3 regions of the Pseudomonas sp. 273 genome follow, and region 1 is predicted to be linked to each of the others. Evidence: predicted binding sites of a transcription regulator. Region 1 holds the regulator's gene; each other region holds the start of a gene.
The links. The regulator sigma-54, encoded in region 1, starts transcription at its own class of promoters, with help from an activator protein. The targets are predictions, from matches to a motif close to ANTGGCATNNANNTTGCTNT.
Positions count from the first base shown of each region.

Region 2: a site for sigma-54 is predicted at 7,340-7,359, ahead of flgA (flagellar basal body P-ring formation chaperone FlgA). Genes of this name have one in related genera too.
Region 3: a site for sigma-54 is predicted at 4,413-4,432, ahead of PKO50_RS25925 (pilin). Genes of this name have one in related genera too.

Region 1 is NZ_CP116775.1:5,558,811-5,568,741, forward strand. It holds gene PKO50_RS25375 (KpsF/GutQ family sugar-phosphate isomerase) at 1-146, shown strand, start outside; gene PKO50_RS25380 (HAD family hydrolase) at 147-671, shown strand; gene lptC (LPS export ABC transporter periplasmic protein LptC) at 680-1,249, shown strand; gene lptA (lipopolysaccharide transport periplasmic protein LptA) at 1,236-1,772, shown strand; gene lptB (LPS export ABC transporter ATP-binding protein) at 1,772-2,497, shown strand; gene PKO50_RS25400 (RNA polymerase factor sigma-54) at 2,712-4,214, shown strand; gene raiA (ribosome-associated translation inhibitor RaiA) at 4,291-4,599, shown strand; gene ptsN (PTS IIA-like nitrogen regulatory protein PtsN) at 4,612-5,076, shown strand; gene rapZ (RNase adapter RapZ) at 5,078-5,935, shown strand; gene PKO50_RS25420 (HPr family phosphocarrier protein) at 5,967-6,239, shown strand; partial or broken gene PKO50_RS25425 (ZIP family metal transporter) at 6,265-7,163, opposite strand; gene PKO50_RS25430 (superoxide dismutase) at 7,186-7,812, opposite strand; gene PKO50_RS25435 (hypothetical protein) at 7,821-8,270, opposite strand; gene fumC (class II fumarate hydratase FumC) at 8,300-9,676, opposite strand; gene PKO50_RS25445 (FagA protein) at 9,690-9,931, opposite strand, start outside.
Region 2 is NZ_CP116775.1:5,055,646-5,065,576, forward strand. It holds gene flgH (flagellar basal body L-ring protein FlgH) at 1-136, opposite strand, end outside; gene flgG (flagellar basal-body rod protein FlgG) at 195-980, opposite strand; gene flgF (flagellar basal-body rod protein FlgF) at 1,027-1,770, opposite strand; gene flgE (flagellar hook protein FlgE) at 1,964-3,271, opposite strand; gene flgD (flagellar hook assembly protein FlgD) at 3,299-4,000, opposite strand; gene flgC (flagellar basal body rod protein FlgC) at 4,017-4,457, opposite strand; gene flgB (flagellar basal body rod protein FlgB) at 4,463-4,870, opposite strand; gene cheR (protein-glutamate O-methyltransferase CheR) at 5,451-6,272, opposite strand; gene PKO50_RS23015 (chemotaxis protein CheV) at 6,368-7,300, opposite strand; gene flgA (flagellar basal body P-ring formation chaperone FlgA) at 7,439-8,128, shown strand; gene flgM (flagellar biosynthesis anti-sigma factor FlgM) at 8,262-8,579, shown strand; gene flgN (flagellar export chaperone FlgN) at 8,620-9,087, shown strand; gene PKO50_RS23035 (flagellar brake protein) at 9,178-9,927, shown strand.
Region 3 is NZ_CP116775.1:5,681,005-5,690,935, forward strand. It holds gene PKO50_RS25905 (hypothetical protein) at 1-44, opposite strand, end outside; gene PKO50_RS25910 (UDP-N-acetylglucosamine 2-epimerase) at 41-1,129, opposite strand; gene PKO50_RS25915 (glycosyltransferase family 2 protein) at 1,131-2,006, opposite strand; gene PKO50_RS25920 (hypothetical protein) at 2,007-3,905, opposite strand; gene PKO50_RS25925 (pilin) at 3,965-4,366, opposite strand; gene pilB (type IV-A pilus assembly ATPase PilB) at 4,593-6,296, shown strand; gene PKO50_RS25935 (type II secretion system F family protein) at 6,300-7,517, shown strand; gene PKO50_RS25940 (A24 family peptidase) at 7,520-8,392, shown strand; gene coaE (dephospho-CoA kinase) at 8,462-9,070, shown strand; gene yacG (DNA gyrase inhibitor YacG) at 9,067-9,276, shown strand; gene PKO50_RS25955 (ribbon-helix-helix domain-containing protein) at 9,729-9,931, shown strand, end outside.

The DNA.
Region 1 (9,931 bases):
AGACCGTGCGCCCGGACATGCTCGCCGCCGAAGCCCTGAAGATCATGGACGACCACAAGATCAACGTCCTGGTGGTGGTCGACGGCGACGACCACCCGGTGGGCGTGCTGCACGTCCACGACCTGACCCGCGCCGGAGTCATCTGAATGACCGCAGACCTGCTGCAACGCGCCAGTGGCGTGCGCCTGGCGGTGTTCGACGTGGACGGCGTGCTGACCGACGGCAAGCTCTACTTCCTGCCCGACGGCGGCGAGTTCAAGACCTTCAACACCCTCGACGGCCACGGCATCAAGATGCTCATCGCCTCGGGCGTGCGCACCGCCATCATCAGCGGCCGCAAGAGCGCCGTGGTCGAGCGCCGCGCCCAGAACCTGGGCATCGAGCACCTGTTCCAGGGCCGCGAGGACAAGCTGGTGGTCCTCGACCAACTGCTCGCCGAACTCGGGCTAGGCTATGAACAGGTCGCCTACCTGGGCGACGACCTGCCCGACCTTCCGGTCATCCGCCGGGTCGGCCTGGGCATGGCGGTGGCCAGCGCCGACGCCTTCGTTCGCCAGCACGCCCACGGCGTGACCCAGGCGCGCGGCGGCGAAGGCGCGGCCCGTGAATTCTGCGAACTCATCCTGCGCGCCCAGGGCAACCTCGAGGCGGCGCAGAGCGCCTACCTGTAGAGCCGGATATGCCGAAGACCCTTCGCCAGAAGCTCCTCCTCGCCCTGATCGCGGTCCTGCTGGTCGCACTGGGCTACTACTGGAACGTGCGCCTGGACTTCAACGAGCGCCAGGTCACGCCCAGCAACGACGCCATCGACTTCTACGCGGCCAATGCCCACAGCCTGCAGTACCGCGAGGACGGCAGCCTGGCCTACGAGATGACCGCCGATCGGCTGGAACACATGAAGGCCACCGACGTCACCAACGTCACCACGCCGGACCTGTTCTTCTTCCGCGAGGGCCAGCCGCAGCCGTGGCACGTGCAGAGCGTGCGCGCCGAGGTGGGCCCGGAAGGCAAGCAGGTCGAACTGATAGACAACGTCCGGGTCCAGCGCACCGACGCGCAGAACCGCACCCTGCTGCTCACCACCACGCGCATGACGGTGTTCCCGGACAAGGATTATGCCGAGACCAGTCAACCCGTTAAGATCACCGAGCCCCAAGGGGTGACCACGGCGGTAGGCATGAAAGCGTATCTGAAAGACAGCCGGATGACCCTGCTGTCCAACGTAAGAGGTCAGCATGAGGTTCGTTAAAACCTTCCCCCTTTTCCTCGGCCTCGTCGCCAGCCTGGGCAGCAGCGCAAGCTGGGCGCTGCCGACCGATCGCGAACAACCGATCCGCGTGCAGGCCGACAGCGCCGAGCTGGACGACAAGCAGGGCGTCGCGGTCTACCGCGGCGACGTGGTGGTGACCCAGGGCAGCATGAAGCTGACCGGCAACACCGTCACCCTCAAGCAGAACAAGGACGGCGAGATCGAGGTGGTCACCTCGGTCGGCAAGCCCGCCTACTTCGAGCAGAAGCCGGCGCCGGAAAAGGAAATCACCAAGGCCTACGGCCTGACCATCCAGTACTTCGTCACCCAGAACCGGGTGATCCTGATCGACCAGGCCAAGGTGATCCAGGAAGGCAACACCTTCGAAGGCGAGAAGGTCGTCTACGATACCGAACGGCAGATCGTCAACGCCGGCCGCGCCACGGGCACCCAGGTGACCACCCCGCGCCCGCGCATCGACATGGTCATCCAGCCCAAGAAGAAGCAGGATCAAGCCCAGTAATGGCCACGCTCACCGCACAGCACCTCGCCAAGAGCTACAAGGGTCGCCAGGTCGTCCGCGACGTCAGCATGAGCATCGACAGCGGGCAGATCGTCGGCCTGCTCGGCCCCAACGGCGCCGGCAAGACCACCTGCTTCTACATGATCGTCGGCCTGGTGCGCGCCGACCAGGGCGTGGTCCGCATCGACGAGCAGGACGTCACCAACCTGCCCATGCACGGCCGCGCCCGCGCCGGCATCGGCTACCTGCCGCAGGAAGCCTCGATCTTCCGCAAGCTGTCGGTGGCGGACAACATCGGCGCCATCCTCGAGACCCGCGCCGACCTCGACCGCAACGGCCGCAAGGAAGCCCTGGAGAGCCTGCTGGAGGAGTTCCACATCCACCACATCCGCGACAACCTCGGCATGAGCCTGTCCGGTGGCGAGCGCCGCCGCGTGGAGATCGCCCGCGCCCTGGCCAGCTCGCCGAAGTTCATCCTCCTCGACGAACCCTTCGCCGGCGTGGACCCGATCTCGGTGGGCGACATCAAGCAGATCATCCACCACCTCAAGGCCAAGGGCATCGGCGTGCTCATCACCGACCACAACGTGCGCGAGACCCTGGACATCTGCGAGACGGCCTACATCGTCAACGACGGCCAGTTGATCGCCGAAGGCGACTCCACGGCAATCATGGCCAACGAGCTGGTCAAGGAAGTCTACCTGGGCCACGAGTTCCGCCTCTGAGCCCCCACGCCCCGGCCTCGTGCCGGGGCGCAGGCACCCCATCACGTCGGCCCGACCGACCGACATCAGATTTATGCGTAAACGCCCTAGGCAAAGTCCGAGAATTCAGGCATATAATTTGCTTCCTAGCGGCGTTCCGGAGCTTCGGCCCTGGCGCCCGTAGTCGTGGATATGGCGCACTACACGCCAGCGAACAAGGTGCCAAGTTCCAGCCATGAAACCATCGCTTGTCCTCAAGATGGGCCAGCAGCTGACGATGACCCCGCAGCTGCAACAGGCCATCCGACTGCTCCAACTCTCCACCCTGGACCTGCAACAGGAGATCCAGGAGGCGCTGGAATCCAACCCGATGCTCGAGCGCCAGGAAGAAGGCGACGACTTCGACGCTAGCGACCCCTACGCCGAAGGCGCGGAAACCCCCGCCAACACCAACGCCAACTCGCAGAGCGAAAGCTTCCAGGAAACCACCACGCCCAGCGCCGACAGCCTGGACGAGGACCAGTGGGCCGAACGCATCCCCAACGAGCTGCCGGTCGACACCGCCTGGGAAGACGTCTACCAGACCAGCGCCAGCAGCCTGCCCAGCAACGACGACGACGAGTGGGACTTCACCGCCCGCACCTCCGCCGGCGAGAGCCTGCAGAGCCACCTGCTGTGGCAGCTGAACCTCTCCCCCATGTCCGACACCGACCGCCTGATCGCCCTCAGCATCATCGACGGCATCAACGACGACGGCTACCTGGAGGAGTCCCTGGAGGACATCCTCGTCTCCCTCGACCCCGAGCTGGACGTCGAGATGGACGAGGTGGAAGTGGTGCTGCGGCGCATCCAGCAGATGGAGCCGGCCGGCGTCGGCGCGCGCAACCTGCGCGAATGCCTGCTGCTGCAGCTACGCCAGATGCCCGCCAACACCCACCTGCTGAACGAGGCCCTGCGCCTGGTCGCCGACCACCTCGACCTGCTCGGCAGCCGCGACTACACCCAGCTGATGCGGCGCATGAAGCTCAAGGAAGACGAACTGCGCGAGACCATCGAGCTGATCCAGTCGCTGCACCCGCGCCCGGGCTCGCAGATCGAGTCCGGCGAGGCCGAGTACGTGGTGCCGGACGTGATAGTGCGCAAGCACAACGAGCGCTGGCTGGTGGAACTGAACCAGGAAGCGGTGCCACGCCTGCGCGTCAATTCGCAGTACGCCGGCCTGGTGCGCCGCGCCGACTCCAGCGCCGACAACACCTTCATGCGCAACCAGCTGCAGGAAGCCCGCTGGTTCATCAAGAGCCTGCAGAGCCGCAACGAGACGCTGATGAAGGTGGCGACGCAGATCGTCGAGCACCAGCGCGGCTTCCTCGAGTACGGCGAGGAGGCCATGAAGCCGCTGGTCCTGCATGACATCGCCGAGGCGGTGGGCATGCACGAGTCGACCATCTCGCGGGTCACCACGCAGAAATTCATGCACACCCCGCGTGGCATCTTCGAGCTGAAGTACTTCTTCTCCAGCCACGTCAGCACCTCCGAGGGCGGTGAATGCTCGTCCACGGCGATCCGCGCCATCATCAAGAAACTGGTCGCGGCAGAAAGTCCGAAAAAGCCGTTGAGCGACAGCAAGATCGCTGGTTTACTGGAGGCACAGGGCATTCAAGTGGCACGTCGGACAGTCGCCAAGTACCGGGAATCCCTCGGGATAGCTCCGTCGAGCGAGCGCAAGCGACTGGTCTGATTGACCCAAGCCAAGGTGTTCCGGCGGCAGGCCCCATAACCTGCCACTTATACACGGGCAATAAGGAGAAAGCGGTATGCAAGTCAACATCAGTGGACATCAACTGGATGTGACCGACGCCCTGCGCGACTACGTCGGCGAGAAACTCGGCCGACTGGAGCGCCACTTCGACAAGATCACCAATGTTCAGGTCATCATGGAGGTCGAAAAGCTGAAACAGCGCATCGAGGCCACCCTGCACATCGCCGGTGGCGAAGTGGTGGCCTGTGCCGAACATGAAGACATGTACGCAGCCATCGACCTGCTGACCGACAAACTCGACCGCCAACTGATCAAACACAAGGAAAAGTACCTCGAACGCCAACAGGGCGTTGGAGTCCGCTAACCCCCCTCCCCTATGATCCGACTTGAGCAGATCCTGTCCCCCGGCCGTTCCCTGGTGAACGTGCCGGGCGGCAGCAAGAAGCGCGTACTCGAACAGATCGCCAACCTGGTCGTGAAAGACCTTCCCGGCCTCGACGCGCAAGACATCTTCGAAAGCCTGGTGGCCCGCGAACGCCTGGGCTCCACCGGCTTCGGCAATGGCATCGCCATTCCCCACTGCCGCCTGACCGGCTGCAAGGCGCCGATCAGCGCAATCCTTCACCTCGATGCACCGGTGGACTTCGACGCCCTCGACGGCGCCCCGGTCGACCTGCTGTTCGTCCTGCTGGTACCCGAAGCGGCCACCGAGGAGCACCTGGAGCTGCTGCGCCAGATCGCCTCCATGCTCGACCGTTCCGAGGTGCGCGACCGCCTGCGCCGCGCGAGCGATGGCGACGCGCTGTACCAGATAGTCGTGGAAGTGCAGAACGGCCACTAGCATGCGCCTGATCATCGTCAGCGGCCGTTCCGGCTCCGGCAAGAGCACTGCCCTCAACGTCCTCGAGGACAGCGGCTTCTACTGCATCGACAACCTGCCGGCCAGCCTGCTGCCGGACCTGGCCCAGCGCGCGCTGCTGCACACCGAGCTGATGCACCCGCAGGTGGCCGTGTCGATCGACGCGCGCAACCTGCCCAGCCAGCTCAAGCGTTTTCCCGAGCTGCTGCAGGAGGCCCGCGACAAGCACATCCAGTGCGACGTGCTGTACCTGGACGCCGACGACGAGACGCTGCTCAAGCGCTTCTCCGAAACGCGCCGGCGCCACCCGCTGACCACCGACAACCGTTCCCTCGCCGAGGCCATCGCCGACGAGGAGCAACTGCTCAGCCCGATCGCCGACCTCGCCGACCTCAAGCTGAACACCACCAACCTCAACCTCTACCAGCTGCGCGACGTCATCAAGCTGCGCCTGCTGAACAAACCCGAGCCGGGCACCGCCTTCCTCGTCGAGTCCTTCGGCTTCAAGCGCGGCATGCCGGTGGACGCCGACCTGGTGTTCGACGTGCGCTGCCTGCCCAACCCCTACTGGAAACCGGAACTGCGCGAGCAGTCGGGCCTGGACAAGGACGTGCAGCAATACCTCGCCGAGCAGCCCGACGTGGAAGAGATGTACCAGGACACCCTGGGCTACCTGAACAAATGGCTGCCGCGCTTCGCCGCCAGCAACCGCGCCTACGTCACCATTGCCATCGGCTGCACGGGCGGCCATCATCGCTCGGTCTACCTCGCCGAGCGCATCGGCAGTGCCCTGAGAGCCACCCTGAAGAACGTGCAGATTCGCCACCGCGACCTGAGCTAGCAGCAGATAACGAAAGGACAGCCCCCTCGCGATGCCCGCCCTCGAGATCACCATCATCAACAAGCTCGGCCTGCATGCCCGCGCGGCGGCCAAATTCGTCGGCGTGGCCGGCCGCTTCCCGTGCCAGGTCCGCGTCGGCCGCAGCCCGGAGAGCACGGTGGATGGCAAGAGCATCATGGCCGTGATGATGCTGGCCGCGGGCAAGGGCACCAACCTGCACCTGAACGCCGAGGGCGAGCAGGCCGACGAGGCCCTGCAGGCGCTCGTCGACCTGATCAACAACTACTTCGACGAAGGCGAGTGACCGCCCGCCCGCACGACGCCGGGTGCTAGCCCAGCGACGTATCCAGCACCATCATCAGGCAGAAGCCGACGATCAGCCCCAGGGTGGCCTCCCCGGCATAGCCACGGCGCTGCGATTCCGGAACGATTTCCCGCACCACCACGTAGAGCATGGCGCCCGCCGCCAGGGCCAGGCCCCAGGGCAGCAGCATCCGCGATACGCCCACCAGCCAGGCGCAGAGCACCGCGAACAACGGCTCGACCAGCCCGGAAGCCGCGCCGGCCAGCATCGCCTTGCCCCGCGACATGCCCGCCCCGCCAGCACCAGCGCGATCGCCAGGCCCTCGGGCACGTCCTGCAGGGCGATGCCCAGCGCCAGGCCGCCCGCCCCTTCGACCTCGCCGCCGGCGGCGACGCCCACGGCCATGCCTTCGGGAATGTTGTGCAGGACGATAGCCGCGACGAACAGCAGGATGCGCGCGGGGATGGCCGGCCCCGGCGCGTCCCGCAGGTCATGCTGGGCATCGTCCAGGACCCGCCCGGCCAGCATCAGCCCCAGCGCCCCCAGGGCCATGCCGAAGCTCACCAGCAAGGCCGCGTAGAGCGGCGAGCGGCCACTGGCCTCGACCGCCTCCAGCGCCGGCAGCAGCAGCGAGAACGCGGTCGCCGCCAGCATCACCCCGGCGCCGAAGCCCAGCAGGGCATCGGCCACCCGCGCCGGCATGCTGCGGATCAGCAGCACCGGCACGGCGCCCAGGGCGGTACCCAGGGCGCAGACCAGGCCGCCGACCAGCGCCTGGTACAACGGCGCCGGCAATTGCAGGCGAGCCAGCAGCAACAGGTGGTTGAACAGCAGGCCGCTGCCCAGGAGCACTATCCCCAGGCCGAGCCACCAGCGCAGGTTGCGTGCGCCGGCCTGGCGCGCGCTTGCCTCTAGCGGGCGCATGGTGCCACTTCCCCGGCAGGCATCAGGCGAGCCCCCGCTGCTCCAGGGCCAGGCGGTAGCGGCGCGCCACTTCCGGCCAGTCGACCACCTCGTAGAAGGCCGCGATGTATTCCGGCCGGCGGTTCTGGTACTGCAGGTAGTAGGCGTGTTCCCAGACGTCCAGGCCGAGGATGGGGATCAGGTCCTGCATCAGCGGGCTGTCCTGGTTGGCGCTGCTTTCCACCTTCAGGCGTCCCTGGCTGTCGACGCAGAGCCAGGCCCAGCCGCTGCCGAAGCGGGTCAGCGCGGCCTTGGTGAAGGCTTCGCGGAAGGCCTTGTAGCCGCCCAGCTCGGTTTCGATGGCGCGGGCCAGGGCGCCGTCGGGCTCGCCGCCGCCCGCGGGCGACATCACCTGCCAGAACAGCGAGTGGTTGGCGTGGCCGCCGCCGTTGTTGATCACCGGGCCGAGCAGCTTCTCCGGCAGGCGGTTCAGCTGCTGCAGCAGTTCTTCCACCGGCAGCTCGGCGAAGGGCGTGCCTTCCAGCGCGGCATTCAGGTTGTTGACGTAGGTCTGGTGGTGCTTGCTGTGGTGGATCTCCATGGTCCGCGCGTCGATGTGCGGTTCCAGGGCGTCGTAGGCGTAGGGCAAGGCGGGAAGACTGTGGGGCATGGTCGCTCCTAGTGGTAGCGCATGGATTGCGGGGTGGCGAAGAGGCCGGGGCGCAGCTCCACTTCGCCCTGCTGGTGCAGCAGCTCGCGGGTGCGCGGGTAGTTGCCGTGCTCGCCGATGAAATTGAGCAGCTCGAGGTAGCTGCGCCGGCTGTGGCGCAGCGCGGCCTCGCGCATGTCGCGGCTCTGCCGCGGGTCGATGCTCAGTTCCAGCAGCCGCTCGTGGCAGTTGCACAGGTATTCGGCGGCCTCTTCCGGCTGGCCCAGCTGCACGTGCAGGTCGCCGAGGTTGTGGTGGGAGATGACGAAGGCCATCACCGCCTCGTCCGGCTCGTGCCAGCGGCCCAGCAGCAACTGGGCGTGGGCCAGGGCGTGGAGGTAGTGCTCGCGGGCATCGATCAACTCGTTGCGGATGAAGCAGCGGTTCCCCAGTTCGATGGTCTGTTGCCAATGGCGCATGTCGCGTACCTCCACGGTGGGGGCGGCCTTCAGAGGCCGCCGGCGGTGAGTTTCTCGGGGTCCAGCAGGGCCTCCAGGCGCTCGCGGCCGAGATCGGTGTTCTCCAGCGCCACCTCGATGATCGGCCGGCCTTCGCGGTAGGCCTGCTTGGCGATCTCGGCGGCCTTCTGGTAGCCGATGATCGGGTTCAGCGCGGTGACCAGGATGGGGTTGCGCGCCAGCGCCTCGCGCAGGCTCGCCTCGTTGACCTTGAAGCTGGCGACGGCCTTGTCGGCCAGCAGCCGGCTGACGTTGCCCAGCAGCTGGATGCTCTGCAGCAGGTTGTCGGCGATCACCGGCAGCATCACGTTCAGCTCGAAGTTGCCGGACTGCCCGGCCACGGCGATGGTCGCGTCGTTGCCGATCACCTGGGCGGCGGCCATGGCGGTGGCCTCGGGGATCACCGGGTTGACCTTGCCGGGCATGATCGAGGAGCCCGGCTGCAGCGCTTCCAGCTCGATCTCGGCGAGGCCGGCGAGCGGGCCGGAGTTCATCCAGCGCAGGTCGTTGGCGACCTTCATCAGCGCCACGGCGAGGGTCTTGAGCTGGCCGGAGACGGCCACGGCGGTGTCCTGGGCGCCGATCAGCGCGAAGAAGTCGTCGCCCGGGCGGAAGGCCAGGCCGGTCAGGCCGTTGAGCTCCTGGCAGAAGCGCGCGGAGAACTGCGGGTGGGCATTCACCCCGGTGCCCACCGCGGTGCCGCCCTGGGCCAGTTGCTGCAGCGCCGGCTGCAGGGCCTCGAGGTGGGCGGTGGCCTGGCGCACCTGCTGGGCCCAGCCGCCAAGCACCTGGCTCAGGCGCACCGGCATGGCGTCCATCAGGTGGGTGCGGCCGGTCTTCACGTAGCGCTGCACCTCGCCGGCCTTGCGCTCGAGGGTGGCCAGCAGGTGGCGCAGGGCCGGCAGCAGGCGCTCGTGGATTTCCAGGGCGGCGCTGATGTGGATGGTCGAGGGGATGATGTCGTTGCTGCTCTGCCCGCAGTTGACCTGGTCGTTGGGGTTGACCGCACGGCCCAGGCGGCGCCCGGCGAGGGTCGCCACCACCTCGTTGGCGTTCATGTTGGAGCTGGTGCCGGAGCCGGTCTGGAACACGTCCACCGGGAAATGCTGGAGGAAATCGCCGGCCAGCAATTCCTCGCAGGCGGCGACTATGGCCGCGCCGGTCTCGGCGTCCAGTTGCTCCAGGGCGACGTTGGCCCGCGCCGCGGCGGCCTTGGCCAGCAGCAGCGCACGGATGAAGGCGGCGGGCATGCGCTGGCCGCTGACCGGGAAGTTGTTCACCGCACGCTGGGTCTGGGCCCCGTACAGCGCCGCGGCCGGCACCGCCAGTTCACCCATGCTGTCGCGTTCGATACGGCTGTCAGTCATTCTGCTTTCTCGCTTACAGGTCGTGGTACGTCAGGGAAGGCGCCATCGGCTGGGTGGCCAGCCGGCGCGAAAGCTGTTGCAGGCGCTGCCTGCGCTCGGCATCGCCGGCCAGGCGGCGCAGGTCGCAGAGCGGACGGTAGGCGTGATCGAGGCACAGGCCGCGCCAGTGCCAGGGCAAGGCGACGTCGGCGGCGGTGTCGAGCAGCAGTTGGTAGCTCTTCTCGAACAGCTGCCAGGCCGGCAGCGGCTCCCAGG
Region 2 (9,931 bases), 500 kb from region 1:
CGTTGTTCTGTGCCGCGGGCATGGGCGTGCGTGGCATGACCGGCGCGTAGTACGGGTCGTCCGGCTTCGGCGGAGGACTGACGCAACCGGCCAGCGCGGCGAGCGCCAGCAGCGGGAGAAGATGGGAACGGTTCATTGCAACTACCTCTCGGGGAGAGCCACTAACTCGCGGGCCACGGGGCCCGCGTCATGCATCAAAGGTTCTGGGTGATGAAGGACAGCATCTGGTCGGCGGTGGAGATCACCTTGGAGTTCATCTCGTAGGCGCGCTGGGTGGTGATCATGTTGACCATCTCCTCCACCACGCTGACGTTGGAGTTCTCCAGGGTGTTCTGCTGCACGGTGCCCAGGCCGTTCAGGCCCGGGGTGCCGACCTGGGGCGCGCCGCTGGCGGCGGTTTCCAGGAACAGGTTGTTGCCGGTCGCCTGCAGGCCCGCCGGGTTGATGAAGTCGGCGGTCTGGATGTTGCCGATGATCTGCGGCTGCGAGTTGCCGGCCACGGTCACCGACACGGTGCCGTCGTTGCCGACGGTGAAGGTCTGGGTTTCCGCCGGGACCACGATGGCCGGCTCCAGGGCGTTGCCGTTGGAGGTGACGATCTGGCCGTCGGAGTTCAGGTGGAAGCTGCCGTCGCGGGTGTAGGCGACGGTGCCGTCCGGGGTCAGCACCTGGAAGAAGCCACGGCCGTTGACCGCCATGTCCAGCGGGTTGTCGGTGGTCTGCAGGCTGCCGGCGGTGAAGTTCTTCTGGGTGCCGACGATGCGCACGCCGGTACCCAGCTGCAGGCCCGAGGGCAGCTGGCTGTCCTGGGTCGACTGGGCGCCGGGCTGGCGCTTGATCTGGTACAGCAGGTCCTGGAACTCCGCGCGGTCGCGCTTGAAGCCGGTGGTGGAGACGTTCGCCAGGTTGTTGGAAATGGTGGTCAGGTTCATGTCCTGGGCGGACAGGCCGGTCTTGCTGACCCACAGTGCCGGAAGCATATCGATTCTCCTCGGGCGTCGGATTCATGACGCCTCGATCTGGTGATTAGCTAAATTGCAAAACCCGCGCCATGGCCTGGGAATCGTCCTCGGCGGTACGCATCATCTTCACGTGCAGCTCGAACTGGCGGGACAGCGCCAGGATCGAGGTCATTTCTTCCACCGCGTTGACGTTGCTCGCCTCCAGGAAACCCGACTGCACGCTGGCGTTGGCGTCGGCCTGCGGCGCCGGCTGGCCCTGCTTCATGCGGATCATGCCGTCGGTGCCCTTCTCCAGCTGCTTCGGGTCCGGAGTGACCAGCCTGATGCGGTCGACGGTGGCCAGCGCGTTGGGATTGTTGCCCTGGCCGCGGACGGTGATGGTGCCGTCCTCGCCGATCTCGACCTTCTCTTCCGGCGGAATGGCGATGGGCCCGCCATTGCCGAGCACCGGCAAGCCGTCGCCGGTGCGCAGTTGGCCGAGGGCGTCGATTTCCAGGCTGCCGGTGCGCACGTAGGCTTCGCCGCCATCCGGGGCCTGCACGGCGATCCAGGCGTCGCCCTTGGCGGCGACGTCCAGGTCACGCCCGGTTTCCTGCAGGGCGCCGGCGGTGAAATCGGTGGCCGGGCGTTCGCTCATGGCGAATACGCGCGCCGGAAAGCTGTCGCCGAAGACCGGCATGGCCCGCGCCTGTTCGAAGTCGCGACGGAAACCGGTCGTGGAAATGTTCGCCAGGTTGTTGGCGTGAGCCTGCATGGCCTGCGTGTTCTGGCTCGCGCCGCTCATGGCGACATACAGCATTCTGTCCAAGGCATTCCTCCAGTGCCGGGTCGGATTCCCGGCGGTGCTGAAGGGACCTCAGCAAGGGCTGTGCCAGAATTGAAAAATCAGCGCAAGGCGCTGATTCGAAAGGAGGAATCAAAAAGAAAAGGCTCCCGGAGGAGCCTTGGTGGCCGTCAGGCGGCGACGGACTGCCGCCTGCGGCAAGCGGCCTTTGCCGCCATCAACGCAGGTTGATGATGGTGTCGGAGATGGTGCTTTCGGTCTGCACGGTCTTGGCGTTGGCCTGGTAGTTGCGCTGGGCGACTATCAGGTTGACCAGTTGCGCGGTCAGGTCGACGTTGGACTCTTCCAGCGAGCCGGAACCCACCGAGCCCAGGGTGCCCGAGGTGGGCGTGCCGATCACCGCCTCGCCCGAGGCCAGCGACTGTTTCCAGGCGGTGCTGCCCACCGGGGTCAGACCCTGGGTGTTGGCGAAGTTGGCCAGCACCATCTGGCCGATCACCTTCGACTGGCCGTTGGTGTAGGTGGCGTACATCTGCCCGTCCACGTCCACCGCCAGGCCGGACATCTGGCCGGTGGCGTAGCCGTCCTGGGTCACCGCGGTGACCGCGAAGGCGGCGTTGGTCTGGGTGGTCTTGGTCAGGTCGAGGTTGATGCCGGCGGCGGCCCCGGCCGCGCCATTGGGCCCCCAGGTCACCGGGTCGGTGGTGGAGTCGGCGACCGCCGCCGGCACCCAGCCGGTGAGGGTCATGGTGTTGTCCGCATTGACCGTCATGCCGGTGGAGGTGATGCCGGTCAACTGGCCGGCGCTGTTGAAGCTCAGCTGGCTATCCAGCGGCGTGGTGCTGGTCGGGTCGGTCGGCGAGCGGCCGTCGACCAGGGTGTGCATGGTCCAGTTGTTGCTGCTGTCCTTGACGAAGTAGTTCGTCATGGTATGCGAGTTGCCCTGGGAGTCGTAGATGTCCACCGAGGTCGACCAGTTGTAGCTGTCGGAATCGGCGGGGTCGAAGGTGGCGTTCGTCGGCGTGCTGGCCGCCGAGTTCAGGCTCAGGGTCGAGGTGATCTTCGAGGTCGGGCTCGGCGGCTGGTTGGAGGTGTCCACCTTCAGGTCGGTGATCACGCCGTTGACGACCGAGCCGTTGCCGTTGACGCCATAGCCCTGCAGGCGGTTGCCCGAGCCATCGACGATGAAGCCGTTGGCATCGGTGTTGAAGGAGCCGTTGCGGGTGTACAGGCGGCTGCCGTTGTCGCTGACCATGAAGAAGCCGTTGCCGCTGATGGCGAGGTCCAGGCTGCGGCCGGTGGAGGTCAGGTTGCCCTGGGTGAACTGTTGCGAAACCGACTGGGTGATCACGCCACTGCCAACGGCATTGCGCCCGGTGCCGAGCATCGAGGCGGCGTACAGGTCGGCGAACTCGGTGCGCGACGACTTGAAGCCGGTGGTCCCGACGTTGGCGATGTTGTTGCCGGTCACGTTCAGGTCCGTGCTAGCGGCGTTCAAACCACTCAGGGCGGTATTGAAAGACATGGTCAGCTCCCGTGCCGAAGGACGGCGTTATTTTCCGATGGTCTGAATGCTGGAGGCGGAGACACTGCCGATGCCAGCGAGATTGAGGGTCATTTCCCCGCCGCTCTGGCCCAGCGTGACGCTGTTGACCGTGGCCGGCAGGTAGGTGGTCAGCGCGGTGCTGGTGCCATCCAGGGTGGCGCTGGCCTTGACGGTGTAGGTGCCGGAGGCCACCTGCTCGCCGCTGTCGTCCTTGCCATCCCAGGTGAAGTCGATGTTGCCGCTCTTCTGGCTGCCCATGTCGATGGTGCGCACCAGCTCGCCGTCGTCGTCATAGATTTTCAGGGTCACGCCATCGCCGTTGGACGGCATCACCAGCGAGCCCTGCACGCCGGCGCTGGGGTCGTCGACCTGGACCTTGCTCGAGTTGACGATCACCGAGCGGCCGACCAGGGACGAGGCCTGCAGCGCCTGGGACGACTGGAACGAGGAATAGAAGTTGCCCAGGGTGGTATCCAGGTTCTCCATGCTCTCCAGGCTGCTGAACTGGGCGAGCTGGGAAACGAACTGGGTGTTGTCCTGCGGGTCCAGCGGGTTCTGGTTGTTCAGCTGGGTGACCAGCAGTTGCAGGAACGAGTCCTTGCCCAGCGCACTGGTGCCGGTTTCCGAGGCGGAAGACGAGGAACTCGACCCGGCGTTGAGCGACGAGAGGATCGAGTTCGAGGTGCTGCTGGTGTTGTCGATGCTCATGGGGCGTCCTCTGCGCTTACTGACCCAGGGTCAGGACCTTCTGCATCATCTGCTTGGCGGTGTTCATCATTTCCGCGTTGCTCTGGAAGGAACGGCTGGCGGACATCATGTCGGCCATCTCCTCCACCACGTTGACGTTGGGGTAGTACACGTAGCCATTGGCGTCGGCGGCCGGGTGGTTCGGCTCGTAGCGCGGCACCAGCGGGCTCTGGTCCTCGACCACGCCCAGCACCTGCACGCCGGTGCCGGCCTGGTCGGTGTCCTGGAACAGCGAGCCCTGGCCGTTCTGCGCCTGCTGGAACATGGCGGAGAACACCGGGTGGCGGGCGCGGTAGGTCTGGTCGATGCTCGAGGACACGCTCTCGGCGTTGGCGATGTTCGAGGCGGTGGTGTTCAGACGGGTGGTCTGGGCACTCATGCCGCTACCGGCGATGTTGAAGACACTGGCAAGGGACATGGCTATCACTCTCCGCGCAGGGCGCCCATCAGGCCTTTGAACTTGCTGTTGAGGAAGGTGAAGCTGGCCTGGAACTGCACGGCGTTCTGCGCGTAGTTGGCCTGCTCGACCTGCTCGTCGACAGTGTTCTGGTCGATGGAGGGGTGGGTCGGGATACGGTACTTCAGCGAGTCGTCGCCCATGGCCGCGCCATCGGCCTCGATGTGCCGGGCGTTGGTGACGGCGGTGCTGAAGGTGCCGCTCTTGGCCTTGTCGGCCTGGGCCGCGAGCACCGAAGCGAAGTCCAGGTCGCGCGCCTTGTAGTTGGGGGTGTCGGCGTTGGCCAGGTTATTGGCCAGCACCTCGGCGCGCTGCGAGCGGAAGCTGAGGGCTTGTGCGTGGATGCCGAGGGCGGAGTCGAAGCTGATGCTCATGGTCACGAACCTGTTTGCCGGTGTGGGCTTGCCAGCACTTCAGCAAGGTGCGTGCCAAAACGTTAAATCCTTATAGATCAATGAATTGCCGATGATCCGCGAGCGGCAAAGGGCGGCAAACCGCGGCAAGCGGCAAGGCTTTACCGCCCGGCGGCAAAGCGTTCTGCCCATTCGAAGTGGTTGCCGGTGACGTAGGTATTGGGCTCAAGAGCCCCCTCTCCCCGGCCCTCTCCCGCAAGCGGGAGAGGGGGCTGTCCGTGCCACCGGGGCGTCCGGCGTGGCCGGTGAATCCAATCGCGGACAAAGTCCGCCTACCCCGCCACCGCTGTCCCACCTGTAGGAGCGCGCCCTGCGCGCGATTCGCGGGCAGGGCCCGCTCCTACGGTCCGTGCTCGACCGTAGGGCGAATAACCGTTCGCGGTTATCCGCCGTTGGCCGGAACGCCGGTGCCCGACGGCCGCGGCGGATAACGCCGTAGGCGTTATGCGCCCTACGCAGAGCCGCGCTCAGGAGGTCGTGCAACATGGATGTCGCGAGAGCCCAGCGGGCTACAGGGACGTGCGCCCGGCGTAACGCCTGGCTACTTGGCCTTGTAGATGATCCCCGGATTGCACTGCACCATCTGGTAATGCTCCGGCAGCCCGTTGAGCGCCTCGGAGGCGCCGAGGAACAGGTAGCCGCCGGGCTTGAGCTGGGCGTGCATGCGCAGCAGGATGTCGCGCTTGACCTCGGCGGAGAAATAGATGAGCACGTTGCGGCAGAAGATCAGGTCGAACTTGCCCAGGGTGGCGTAGCTCTCCAGCAGGTTCAGCGCGCGGAACTCGACGCGGCCCTTGATCGCCGGCTTCACCGCCCAGCGGCCCGGCCCCTTGGCGTCGAAGTAGCGCTGCAGGCGCTCCTGGGACAGCCCGCGGCCGATGGCCAGGCTGTCGTACTCGCCGGCCTTGGCGGCGTTGAGCATGGAGCCGGAGAGGTCGGTGGCGACGATCTGCACGCCGGCCTTGAGCTGGCCGAGGTTGGTCTTCTCGAACTCGTCGATGGCCATCGACAGCGAGTAGGGCTCCTGCCCCGAGGAGCAGGCCGCCGACCAGATGCGCAGGCGCTGGCCCGGGCTGGCCTTGATCATTTCAGCGAGGATGCGGTTCTTCAGCACCTCGAAGGGATAGGTGTCGCGAAACCAGAGGGTCTCGTTGGTGGTCATGGCATCCACCACCTGCTCGCGCAACTGGCTGCGGACCTGGATCTTCTGCACCAGCTCGCCCAGGCTCCTGATGCCCTGCTGCTCCATCAGCTTGTTCAGGCGGCTGGCGACCAGGTACTGCTTGTTGGCACCCAGGACGATGCCGCAGGCCTTCTCCAGGAAATCCCGGAACAGCTCGAATTCCATGTTGGTCGATGTCACCGATCACGCCTCTTTCCAGTTGGCCCGGCGCCGGTCCGGACGCCAGGCGGCCGGGGTCGCCCCCGGCCGTTGCAGACTACCCCGAAGTGCCCTCCTCAGCGTGCGTCCGCCGCCTTGATGCGCTCGACGACACGCGCCGCCAGGTCATCGGGCCGGAACTTGGCGAGGAAGTCGTTGGCCCCGACCTTCCGCACCATCGCCTGGTTGAACACCCCGGACAGCGAAGTATGCAGGAGAATGTGCAGGTCCTGCAGCCGCGGATCGTGGCGAATCTCCGCGGTCAGGGTGTAGCCATCCATTTCCGGCATCTCGATGTCGGAGATCACCATCAGCAATTCCTGGCCCGGATTGCCAGCAGCGGCAAGCATCTGTTGAAGGTAGTCCAGCGCCTGGCGTCCGTCATTGAGCGCGAGCACTTCCACGCCCACGGTCTCCAGGCAGCGGATCAGCTGCTTGCGCGCCACCGAGGAATCGTCCACCACCAGCACCCGCTTGCTCACCGCCTGGGCCTGGGTGTCGGCGTCGATCACGCCTTCGGAGATGTCCTCGCTGGTGGGCGCGACCTCGGCGAGGATCTTCTCCACGTCGATGATCTCCACCAGTTGCTTGTCCACCCGCGTCACCGCCGTCAGGTAGTGCTCGCGGCCGGTGCCCTTGGGTGGCGGATGGATCTCCTCCCAGTTCATGTTGACGATGCGCTCCACCGAATGCACCAGGAAGCCCTGCACCTTGGTGTTGTACTCGGTGATGATCACGAAGCTGTTGTTGATCTCGCGCAGGCCGCGACGGCCGGTGGCCATCGACAGGTCGAGGATCGGGATGGTGCCGCCGCGGATGTTCGCCACCCCGCGCACCACCGGGCTGGACTTGGGCATCACGGTCAGGCGCGGGCACTGCAGTACCTCCTTCACCTTGAACACGTTGATGCCGTACAACTGGCTGCCATCCAGCCGGAACAGCAGCAGTTCGAGACGATTCTGCCCAACCAGCTGCGTCCGCTGGTTGACCGAATCCATGACTCCGGCCATTGCGCCCCCTTCGTATCCGCCGTGCCGCGCATGGCGACAATCGGCACGAGCCTTGCTTGAAGTCGTGGCATGAAACTGCCAACGACGTTTTTCCGACGGCCCCGAGCCCATGTCCGGTCACTCTGTGGAGTGCTGTGCATGCTGGGCGCATTCGCCCCGGGTCCGACCTGGGCCGACGACTTTACCGCGCCCGAGATTCTTATCGGCTCCACCCAGGGCTTTCTTGAGTTCAAGGTGGAAGATTATCTGCAACGCAGCGGTATCGACGCGCGCTACGAGATAGAAGTGGCACGCATCGACCCGCGCCTGCGCCTGGCGGCCTGCGACAAGGACCTGACGCAGTCACTGGAAAGCCCCGCGCAGCCCGTGGGACGCGTCTCGGTGCTGGTGCGCTGCGACGGTTCCTCGCCCTGGTCGGTGTACGTGCCGGCCCAGGTCAAGCTGTTCCGCCAGGTGCTGGTGACCACCCTGCCGCTCAAGCGCGACCACGTGCTGGAGCCGGGCGACATCAGCCTGGTGGAGCGCGACATCGGCCTGCTCAGCCAGGGCTACCTGACCGACCCGCAGCAGGCCGTCGGGCAGAAGCTCAAGCGACCGACGGTCAGCGACCAGATCCTCGCCCCGGTGTTCCTCGAACAGGCCGCGGCAGTGCGCAAGGGCGACCAGGTGGTGATCCGCGCGCAAACCGGCACGGTCAACGTGGTGATGCCCGGCGAAGCCATGGCCGACGGGGTGCCCGGCGAGCAGATACGCGTGCGCAACCTGCGTTCGCAGCGCATCATCAGGGCCCGGGTGGTGGAACCAGGCGCGGTGCAGGTCACGCTCTAGCGGCGGAAGTCTGGCGCTGGCGCGCCCGCCTTCACTAAACTGTGCGAAGGTGCACGAAAAACCGCCCTAAAGTTTTCTGGATGTCAGCCGAAACCTACAGGCAAGCGTCCTAAACCCGCAGAGGTTCACTACCATGGTCATCGACTTCAACCGGCTGAACAATGCCAGCGCGCCGGTCTCCACCGGCAGCACCGGCAAGCCCCAGGCCGGCCGTGGCGAAGCCGCCGGCAGCGAAAGCGCCGGCAGCGCGCAGGCCACTGGCAGCGGTGAGTCCGTGCAACTGAGCAGCACCGCCCAGCAATTGCAGAAAGCCAGCGACCAGCTGAAAGACCAACCCGTCGTCGACTCGGAAAAGGTCGCGCGGCTCAAGCAGGCCATCGCCGATGGCAGCTACCAGGTCGACAGCCAGAAAGTCGCCGGCAAACTGCTCGACTTCGAATCCCAGCGCTGAGCGCGGGGTTTTCCAAGGACGCCCTGAACGCCGAGCCGCCATGCCGAACGCCAGCCTGCTCCACCTGATCACCGAGGATATCGGCGCCGCCGAGGCTCTTCTGCAGCTGATCGAGGATGAATTCCACGCCCTCGAGGCGCGTGACCTGGAGCGCCTGCAGGGCCTGCTCGAAAGCAAGCTGCCGCTGCTCCAGCAGCTGGAGCGCAATGGCCGCCAGCGCAGCGAGGCACTGCGCCAGGCCGGCGTCAGCAGCGACCGCGCCGGCCTCGCCGCGCTGGCCGCCCAGGGCAAGGTGGCGCCGACCACCGTCGAACTCAGCGAGCGCCTGGCGGCGCTGCTGGAACAGTGCCAGCAGGCCAACTTGCGCAACGGCCGCGTCATCCGCAACGACCAGCACGCCACCGGGCGCCTGCTGGACATCCTCCGCGGCCAGGACACGCCCAGCCTCTACGACCGCCGCGGCGGCGCGACCCAGGGCAACCGCCAACGTCCCCTCAGCCAGGCCTGAGCCCTGGCGCCCGGCCAGGCGATGCGGCAGAATGCCATCGCCTTGCAAAAGAAAATTCCCACAATAAATACATCTGGAGATCGTAGGACCGTGGCAAGCCCGTTCGCCGAGGAAAATGGCCCGCAACCGCCGAAGACGCTCAAGGCGGCCGTGGAGATCCAGGCCAACCTGCGAATCCTGATGGACAGCCATGACCCGCTGGTGATCAGCTTCGCCGAGCGCAACCAGCGTTTCCAGAGCTTCGTCGTCGCGGTAGACCGCGAGCGCAACCGCGTGGCCCTCGACGAACTGATTCCCAATGACGGGGAACGTTTCCTGCAGAACGGCGAGAGCTTCCGCATCGAAGCCTTTCACGAAGGCGTGCGGATCGCCTGGGAATGCCAGCAGGGCGCGCAGTTCAGCGAACTCGACGGCGCCCGCTGCTACTGGCTGCCGATGCCGCCGGAAATGCTCTACCACCAGCGCCGCAACGCCTACCGCGCCACCCTCAAGCAGACCCAGCCGGTCACCGTGGAACTGGCCGGCGACAAGCTCAAGGCCGCCCTGACCGGCAACCTGCTGGACATCTCCGCCACCGGCTGCAAGGTGCGCTTCGCCGGCGACGTGCACGAGCGCCTGCAACCCGGCCAGCTCTACGAGCGCTTCACCGCCCGCCTGCCGTTCGGCGCCATCACCGTGGAAGTGGAACTGCGCCACGTGCACTTCGACGAGAAGGTCAACACGAGCTTCGCCGGGCTGCGCTTCAACCGCATGAGCGGCCTGGAGCAGCGCCACATCGAACGCTTCGTCTACCAGCTGCAGCGCGAAGCGCGGCGCTTCGAGAAAGACGAGCTGTTCTAGCGCC
Region 3 (9,931 bases), 120 kb from region 1:
ACCGTCGTATCAATATCGAGGCGAACTGCATACTTTCTCGTCATTCCACGCAGTACTCTTCACAAACATCAACGATCCGAGCAGATGGTGAACCCAGTAATTCATTAGGCATAGTGGGTTGACGCTCCCGTAACGACTCCATGAATTCCTTAACCTTCACTGGTGCATACTCCGAAAGCACACAGTTCTTCCCCAATCCTTCCTGACGTTCGGTTGCAGCACGTAACAGTAAAAGAGGCTTATCTAGATAAAAGCACTCCTCTTGGTTACTTCCACCATCACTAATAACAAACTTTGCAGCCATCACCAAGCGCATAAACCTCAAATAGTCGTAGCGATGCCGAAACTCCACCCCCGGCAAAGCGGACAGCCTATCAAATAGTCCAAACTGCCGAAGCTTACGTTCGGTAGGCTTATGAAGAATGAACAACAGCGAAAACTGACCAGAAATAAGCTCAATTAACTCTACAATTCTTAGTAGAGAACGCTTGTCCTTAATATTTTCAAAACGATGAATGCTGACGACCCCAAACTCCTCGTCGGGGATCGGTAGATCAAGACTCGAATGTCTGCTCAAAATTATCCTAAGCGAGTCCTGCAAAGTGTTGGCTCCAATATCAACGTTTCGTCCCAGACGGTACCCTGAAACATTTTGAACTGCCCACTGACCAGGGCAAAACCTGATATCGGCAAGGCGGCCAACTGCTATTCGTATCAACTCCTCGGGAAAAGGATGAAAGTAGTTGTAGGAGCGTAGTCCGGCCTCCACATGGCCAACCTTCTGCCCCGCCAGCTTGGCAATCAATGCTCCCAATAGGGTCGAGGCGGTATCACCATGCACAAGTACCAAACCGTTATTTTTAGGAAATAATACTTGGCGAGAACGGAACGCACGAGCAACTACCTTAATCCCCCAAGCCAACATCTGCCGGATCGAAACAATATCATGTCCTTGATACAGTACCACTTCCGGACCAGAGATCTGGAAATTAGCCAAGATATCGTCTGTCGTTTCCTTATGCTGTCCTGTTGAGATAAACTTGTACTCAAGACCTCGGTCACGTAATTCCATCAGCACCGGCGCCATCTTGATCAATTGTGCCTTAGTGCCCAACACAACGTAGATCATGTCATTCCCCGATGCGGCTATAGAGCAAATTTGTGATCTGCTCAGAGACCAGTCCCATCAGGAAAACCATGATAGATGTTGTGAACAACAATGCACTCATATTCGTGAAGCGTGAATATTCTATAAAGGTGTAAAGGTAGTAACCCAGTCCTAGGGAGAATAGACTGGCGCTAATGGGAAGAAAGATCTTCAGCGGCGAGTAGAGCGTGCCGATCTTGAAGATGATCATCAGAAAGCGAATGCCATCACGAAACAGCCTGATGTGGCTATGAGTTCCCGCCAAGCGCGGCTTCACGTCCACGGGCACATATGCCACCGAGTACCCTGCGCGGAAGAAACACATGGTTGTAGTGGTCGGGTATGAGAAGCCGTTCGGCAGCAGACATATGAACTCTTCAACCAAATCCCGGCGCATCGCGCGGAATCCAGACGTGAGGTCCGCCACCGGCTGCCCCACCATCCAACTGGCCAGGCGATTGTAAAAGGCGTTCGCCAAGCCACGATGCATTCCGGCCTGGGCTGTACCGGAGCGGGAGCCGACCACTAGGTCATAACCGTCGTACAGCTTGCTCAATAGCAGTTCGATATCCGCAGGACAGTGCTGGCCATCGGCATCCATGCAGACCACCACAGACCTACCCGCATTACGCAGGCCAGTCTTGATAGCCGCGCCATTGCCCTTGCTATAAGGATGACGAACCACCTTGGCTCCCAGGCTGCTCGCCACCTCAGCAGTTTTGTCGGCGGAACCGTCGTCGACAACGATGATCTCCGCCAACGGATACAACTGCCGCAGTTCCGGCAGCACTAGTAATAGACCCTGCGCTTCGTTCTTGGCCGGCAATATAATCGAGAGATCTCGTCCGCGCTCCTCCACTTATCCCTCCTTAGGCTTTGAAGATTCTTTCTCGATATGCGCCATCGCCGCGGCACAGCGTTCACGCCGTGCGTCCGCCAACCAGGGATTGAGCGGCAAGCCTCGGCACATTTCGCCGCTGACAAAATCACGTGCCTTATCGAACTCTTGCTGGCGCAACCAGTAGCCCACCAGAATCTCTGCCACACCAGGATCGTTCTTAATGGCCCAAACCTTCTGCAGATAGAGCATCGCATCCTGATCATCGCCCCGCTCTACGGCCAAACGCTGTAGGTTAGAATACAAGTGCAGCAGATAGTGATTAGCCCCGCCCTGCTCCTGAGCCTTGGCCATGGCATCGTTCAGCCGCCGTAAATCATTGAAGGTGAGGGCCTTGCATTGCCCCGATTCGATTTGTTTGAAAGCGCCTGTCAACGCCGACGGAGCACTCCCTAGATTGGAGGTTGAAGCCAGGCTCAGTGCGCGCTCGTAATATTTGCGCACATCAGCATTCCGGCCCTCGACACACGACAACTGCATCGCCTGCACAGTCGAGCCAACGCAACTCGGGCATCGCTCGGCCTGCATGTCCATGACACGTCCCGCCTCATAAACTTTCCCCTTGTTCAAGAACATCTGGGCGAGATGCTCGGCAGCCCGGGGAGAGCCCCTGGCGCTATCGAACCACACTAGCGCCGCATCCAACGGCTTACCCCATAGTGCCGTCACTTGGCAGAGGATGGCGAAAAGCCCGAAGCAATAGGCGATGACCACACTGAGAGCAATCTTGCGATAGCGTTGCGCAAGACCGAACGCCCCCCAGCCAATCGCCAGACAAGGACCAAAGAGAGCAATGTAATTGCGATGCTCAAAATAGAGTTCCAGACCAACAACGCTCGACTCAAGCACGTGCGCGGCGAGAAACCACAATACAGCGAACGACAGGACCGGGAGACGTCGGCGCAGCAGCAGGGCAGTAACCAAGCCTCCGCCCAAGACCACAATCGCCAGCCCGTTTCCCCAGCCGAGTGTTCTCAGTATTGGGTATTGATCATGGAATGGACTGATATTGAATGGATCCGGGAGAAATGCGGAACGCAAGTAGTCAAAAAGCACTACAGGCTCCGTCAGAAGGCGCTGCCCTAGTGTAAAGTCTCGACCGGCATAATCGGTACTGAAGAAACTTCTCACGAGCAGATATCCCAGCAGCAATAGCGTTGCGGTACCGCTAAGCAATAAACGTAGCTTCCGCCAAGGGGCAACGGTAGCCACACCTGCGAGCAGAGTTAACTCTAGGACGAATATAAAGACAGGCAACAATGCGCCATTTTCCTTGGCAAACATCGCGAGGGCCGTCATGCCACCAAGCATTGCCAAAGGATATAGAACACTGCCAAATTTACGCTCATCCAATGAGCGAAGTGCATGTATGTATACTAGCACTCCAGAGAATACGAAGAACGCCGAAAGCCCTGCCATACGCTGAACGATAATAAGGGACGCGGCAACCTGAATAGGTAGCACAGACCAAAGAACGGCAATCAAAAGGGCTACAAAATTCGCGATATAATACGAACTGCCTCTTAACAGCAATACAGCACGCGCAATAAGCAACACCAGCCCTGCATTAATGACATGCAGCAGGCTATTTATCAGCAGAAATCCAGCAGGGTTATTTGGCCAATCATTCAGGTTAAGCAGAAAGCTGAGCATGCTCAACGGACGCCCGAGCGGGCCGGAGATATCGCCCAGGGTAAAAATCATAGCCGAGGAGAGGTCGTTAACGGTGGAAAGACCTGATAGTGGGCGCAGGTCGTCGTAATAGAACGTCCCGGACAGCCCAAATGAATAGGCTACAAACAAGCAAACTCCCCATGCGAGAGTCGCTACTAAAAAAAACACATTGCGCTTCAGATTCATTCCCTCGAACTCAAATAAAAAAATGGACCGCCTAGGCGGTCCATTTCTCAGCTCTGTAATTACTGGCAGCCTTTCGGCGCATATTCATCAGTAATTTTGGAACCATCCGTAGCACAGGCCCAAGAGCCAGTGGATGCAGTGCGAGTCCAAGTGATAGTCCCGCCTTCAACTTGAGAAGGAGCATGAACCAGCTCACACTCGATAGAGTTACCAGTAACACTAATGTTGCAGTTAGAGGTAGAAGCAGTCAGGCCAATCTGAGCGACAGTACTGACGGTGTCGCCATCATTCAGTCGGGTTTCGAATGCAGTCTTACCGGCAGAAATCTCGGCCAAGCCCGCAGCCACCTTAGCTTTAGCTTGGTACTTACTGTAAGCAGGAATAGCAATAGCAGCCAGAATACCAATAATCGCAACAACGATCATCAACTCGATCAGGGTGAAACCTTTTTGAACTTTCATGCAACTCTCCTTGAATAGGGTAGCGGTCCGATGACCTGAGGCTTATCAAGCACAGGCCATGCCAATTTCCTACATTGATATTCAAGGCTTCCTACGACTGCAAAGGGCTTTTTCGTGCCGGTAACAGGCAGCAACTGACAAAAAATGGCACTCGTCGTACTGGCATTTGGCACTCGAGAGAGCGTGGGTTATAAGAGCCGATGAATCCCTTGTCGGCCCTGAATCCATGAACGATCAAGTCGTGCTCTCCGGCCTCGCCCGCCAACTAGTGATCGCCGAGCTTCTTGACGAGAAGAGCGCCCAGCAAGCGCAACAACAGGCTCAGCGCAACAAGCTGTCGTTGGTCACCTATCTTGTGCAGAACAAATTGGTGAAAAGCCGCCCATTGACGGAGCTAGCGGCTGACCAGTTCGGTGTTGCCTTCTGCGACCTGGGAGCCATCGACAAGGACAGTCTTCCCAAGGAGCTAGTCAGCGAAAAGCTGGTGCGCCAACACCGAGTCATCCCACTCTGGCGCCGAGGCAATAAGCTCTTTGTGGGTATCTCCGACCCTACCAACCACCAGGCCATTACCGACGTTCAGTTCAGTACCGGCCTGACCACTGAGGCCATCCTGGTTGAGGACGACAAGCTCGGAGATACCATCGAAAAACTCTTCGAGAGCGCTACCGGCGGGCTGGATGACCTAGGCGACGTCGATCTAGAAGGCCTGGATATCGAAAGTGGAAACACCGAGCGCAAAGAAGAGTCCATCGGAGGGGACGCCGACGATGCCCCAGTGGTCCGCTTCGTCAACAAAATGCTGTTGGACGCCATCAAGGGGGGCTCCTCCGACTTGCACTTCGAGCCCTACGAAAAAGTCTACCGCGTGCGCTTCCGTACCGACGGTATGCTACACGAGGTAGCCAAACCCCCCATTCAACTGGCAAGTCGCATCTCCGCACGCCTGAAGGTAATGGCCGGCTTGGATATTTCCGAGCGGCGCAAGCCCCAGGACGGTCGCATCAAGATGCGTGTATCCAAGAGCAAATCCATCGACTTCCGCGTTAACACCCTGCCTACGCTGTGGGGCGAGAAAATCGTGATGCGGATTCTCGACTCGGCCAGCGCGCAGATGGGCATCGATGCGCTGGGTTATGAGGAGGAGCAGAAAGAACTTTACCTGGAAGCCCTCAAGCAGCCCCAGGGCATGATCCTAGTGACAGGCCCCACCGGCTCGGGCAAGACGGTATCCCTCTATACGGGCCTGAACATCCTCAATACCCCAGACATCAATATCTCCACCGCAGAGGACCCGGTGGAGATCAACCTGGAGGGTATCAACCAGGTCAACGTCAACCCTCGCCAGGGCATGGATTTCGCCCAGGCCCTGCGCGCCTTTCTGCGCCAGGACCCGGACGTGATCATGGTCGGTGAGATCCGCGACCTTGAAACCGCCGAGATCGCCATCAAGGCCGCGCAGACCGGCCATATGGTGATGTCCACCCTGCACACCAACAGTGCCGCAGAAACCCTCACGCGCCTGCTGAACATGGGCGTGGCCTCCTTCAACCTGGCTACATCGACCAACCTGATCATCGCCCAACGCCTGGCGCGCAAGCTCTGCACCCACTGCAAGAAGGAGCACGATATCCCACGCGAAACCCTGCTTCATGAGGGCTTCCCCGAGGAGCGGATCGGCAGCTTCAAGCTGTACTCCCCCGTGGGGTGCGAAAATTGCAAGAATGGCTACAAGGGTCGCGTGGGTATTTATGAAGTGGTTAAAATCACGCCTGCGCTGCAGCGGATTATCATGGAGGAAGGCAACTCCATTCAGATCGCGGAGCAAGCCCGCAAAGAAGGCTTCAATGACCTACGCATCTCGGGCCTGCTCAAGGCCATGCAAGGCATTACCAGCCTCGAGGAAGTCAACCGCGTGACCAAGGATTAATCCATGGCGGAAAAAGCAGTGAAGATAAGCGTCTTTACCTGGGAGGGTACGGACCGCAAGGGTGGGAAAGTAAAAGGGGAGCTTTCCGGTACCAATACCGCGCTGGTCAAGGCGCAACTGCGCAAGCAGGGTATCAACCCGACCAAGGTACGCAAAAAAGGCATTTCGCTGCTGAGCAAGGGCAAAAGCATCAAGCCCATGGACATAGCTCTCTTCACTCGGCAGATGGCTACCATGATGGGTTCCGGTGTCCCACTGCTGCAGTCCTTTGATATTATCGCCGAAGGCTTCGACAATCCCAATATGAGAAAACTGGTCGAAGATATCAAGCAGGAAGTGGCGGCCGGTAACAGCCTTGCCAACTCGCTGCGCAAGAAACCGCAATACTTCGACAATCTCTACTGTAACTTAGTCGATGCTGGCGAACAGTCCGGCGCATTAGAAACTCTGTTGGACCGCGTCGCCACCTATAAAGAAAAAACCGAGTCATTGAAAGCCAAGATCAAGAAAGCTATGACTTACCCGATCGCAGTTATTATTGTTGCGATCATCGTTTCATCCATTCTGCTGATCAAGGTAGTCCCACAATTCCAATCTGTATTCCAAGGCTTTGGAGCTGAACTTCCGGCATTCACTCTCTTCGTTATTCATATCTCAGAAGCCCTACAGTCTTGGTGGTTTGTAGTTATAATTGCTATTTTTTGTATCGGTTTGTCATTTCGTGAGGCGTATAGGCGCTCCGAGAAATTCAGGGACTCCGTAGATCGTTTGCTATTAAAAACCCCTGTGATCGGCATGATTCTTTACAAATCCGCCGTTGCGCGTTATGCCCGTACACTGGCCACAACCTTTGCTGCCGGGGTGCCTCTTGTAGAGGCTTTAGACTCGGTTGCTGGCGCCACAGGTAATGTGGTGTTTCGAAATGCCGTCACGAAGATCAAACAGGACGTGTCATCGGGTACTCAATTGAACTTCTCCATGCGAACTACGGGAATATTCCCCAGTATGGCCATACAAATGGCTGCAATTGGTGAAGAGTCGGGTTCCCTAGACTCCATGCTGGATAAAGTAGCGACTTTTTACGAAGAAGAAGTCGACAATGCTGTAGACAACCTCACAACGTTGATGGAACCACTGATCATGGCTGTCCTCGGCGTACTGGTCGGCGGCCTGATCATCGCCATGTACCTCCCCATCTTCCAACTGGGCTCCGTCGTCTAAGCATGCCTGTACTCGACTTCCTGGCCAGCCACGTGCTGGCCTTTGTTTTATGCGCCGCCCTCCTCGGCCTGCTGATTGGCAGCTTCCTCAACGTGGTCATCCACCGCCTGCCGAAGATGATGGAGCTGGAATGGCAGCAGCAGGCGCGGGATGCGCTTTCCCTGCCCCAGCCCGAGCAGAAGGCCACCTACAACCTGGTCCTGCCCAACTCCCAGTGCCCACATTGCGGCCATGAGATCCATGCCTGGGAGAACATCCCCGTGGTCAGCTACCTGGCCCTGCGCGGCAGGTGCTCGGCCTGCAAGGCGCCGATCAGTGCGCGTTATCCGCTGGTCGAGCTGGCCACCGCCCTGCTCTCCGGCTTCGTTGCCTGGCACTTCGGCTTTACCTGGCAGGCCGGGGCCATGCTGTTGCTGACCTGGGGGCTGCTGGCCATGAGCCTGATCGACGTCGACCACCAGTTGCTGCCGGATGCGCTGGTCCTGCCGCTGCTCTGGCTGGGGTTGATCGTCAATTACTTCGGGCTTTTCACCAGCCTGGGCGATGCGCTCTGGGGGGCGGTGTTCGGTTACCTGAGCCTGTGGTCGGTGTACTGGCTGTTCAAGCTGCTGACCGGCAAGGAAGGCATGGGCTATGGCGACTTCAAGTTGCTGGCCATGCTCGGCGCCTGGGGCGGCTGGCAGGTGTTGCCGCTGACCATCCTGTTCTCGTCCCTGGTCGGGGCCGTGCTGGGCGTCATTCTGCTGCGCCTGCGCAACGCCGAGACCGGCACGCCGATCCCCTTCGGGCCCTATCTGGCCATCGCCGGCTGGATTGCGCTGCTCTGGGGTGATCAAATAACCACTACCTATCTGCAGTTCGCCGGCTTCCGGTAATCCTGCCCGAGCGCTGCCCCTTCGGCCCGGCGTTCGCGGGACGACGGGGAGCCAGGCGCGAGGAGTACGATGAAACCCTGGATTCTTGGCCTCACCGGCGGCATCGGCAGCGGCAAGAGCGCCGCCGCCGCCCACTTTGCCAACCTTGGCGTGCACATGGTGGATGCCGACCATGCCGCGCGCTGGGTCGTCGAGCCCGGCCGGCCGGCGCTGGCGAGTATCGTGGAGCGCTTCGGCGAAGCCATGCTGCTGCCCGACGGCAGCCTCAACCGCGCGGCCCTGCGCGAGCGCATCTTCCAGTCCGCGGAGGAGCGCCGCTGGCTGGAGCAGCTGCTGCACCCGCTGATCGGCCAGGAAATCGCCAGCAACCTGGCGCAGGCCGAGTCGCCCTATGCCATCCTGGTCTCGCCGCTGCTGGTGGAGTCCGGGCAGCACCGCATGGCCCAGCGGGTGCTGGTGGTGGATACCCCCGAGCACCTGCAACTGGAGCGCACCGTGCGTCGGGACAACGTCCCCGAGGAACAGGTGCGCGCCATCCTGCAGGCGCAGGCGCAACGCGACGACCGCCTCAAGCATGCCGATGACATACTGCTGAACGACCGCGATCTCGGCCACCTGCAGCGCGAAGTGGAGCGCCTGCACGACTTCTATCTCAGCCTGCGCGGAGGACGCCCATGAGCCAGCCCCTGACCGTTGAATGCCCGACCTGCGGCGCCCCGGTGGAGTGGAGCGCCAAGAGCCTCTACCGCCCCTTCTGCTCCGAGCGCTGCAAGCTCATCGACCTGGGCGCCTGGGCCGCCGAGGAGCATGCGATTCCCGGCAACGACCTGGAGGACGACGTGTTCTCCGCGGAGCTGGATGCACCGCCGCTGCGGGGGCATTGAGGGTTCGCGAGTTGGATGGGCCGGCCTGTTGGCCGGCATCGCGGATGAATCCTACGCGGGCCGAGCCATGCCATTCCCCTGTAGGAGCGCGCCCTGCGCGCGAATCGCGAGCAGAGCCCGCTCCTACAATGGGGCGACATGGGAGACGCGAATTTTGATCCAGTCACCCCCGCGAACGAGGGAGCCCAGAAGACAGTTGCTCCTACGGGTGTAGAAGAAACTCCATCGCCATGGCCGCAGGGTTTCTCCAAGGCTCAACCCATCCTACAAAGAGCGCTCGGCTCAGGTGGCTCACAGTTACGCCTATGCGGTCGCCGCACAACATATTTCTGGTAGGAGCGAGCTTGCTCGCGAATGGCTTCTGCCTCGGGGCTTGATTGCGCTGTTGTGCTCGCTACGGATTTCGGCATATGAACACACAGGCACATAAACACCTATTGCAGGAAATCATCATGGAAACCGTTCGCTGGAACGTCGCCGTCTCGGCCGATACCGACCAGGCGCTACGCATGTTCCTGGCCAGCCAGGGCGGAGGGCGAAAGGGCGACCTGTCGCGTTTCATCGAGGAGGCGGTGCGAGCCCATATCCTGGAACTGAGCGCCGAACAGGCCAAGGCCGCCAACGCCCAGCGGAGCGAAGCCGAACTGGCTGGTGC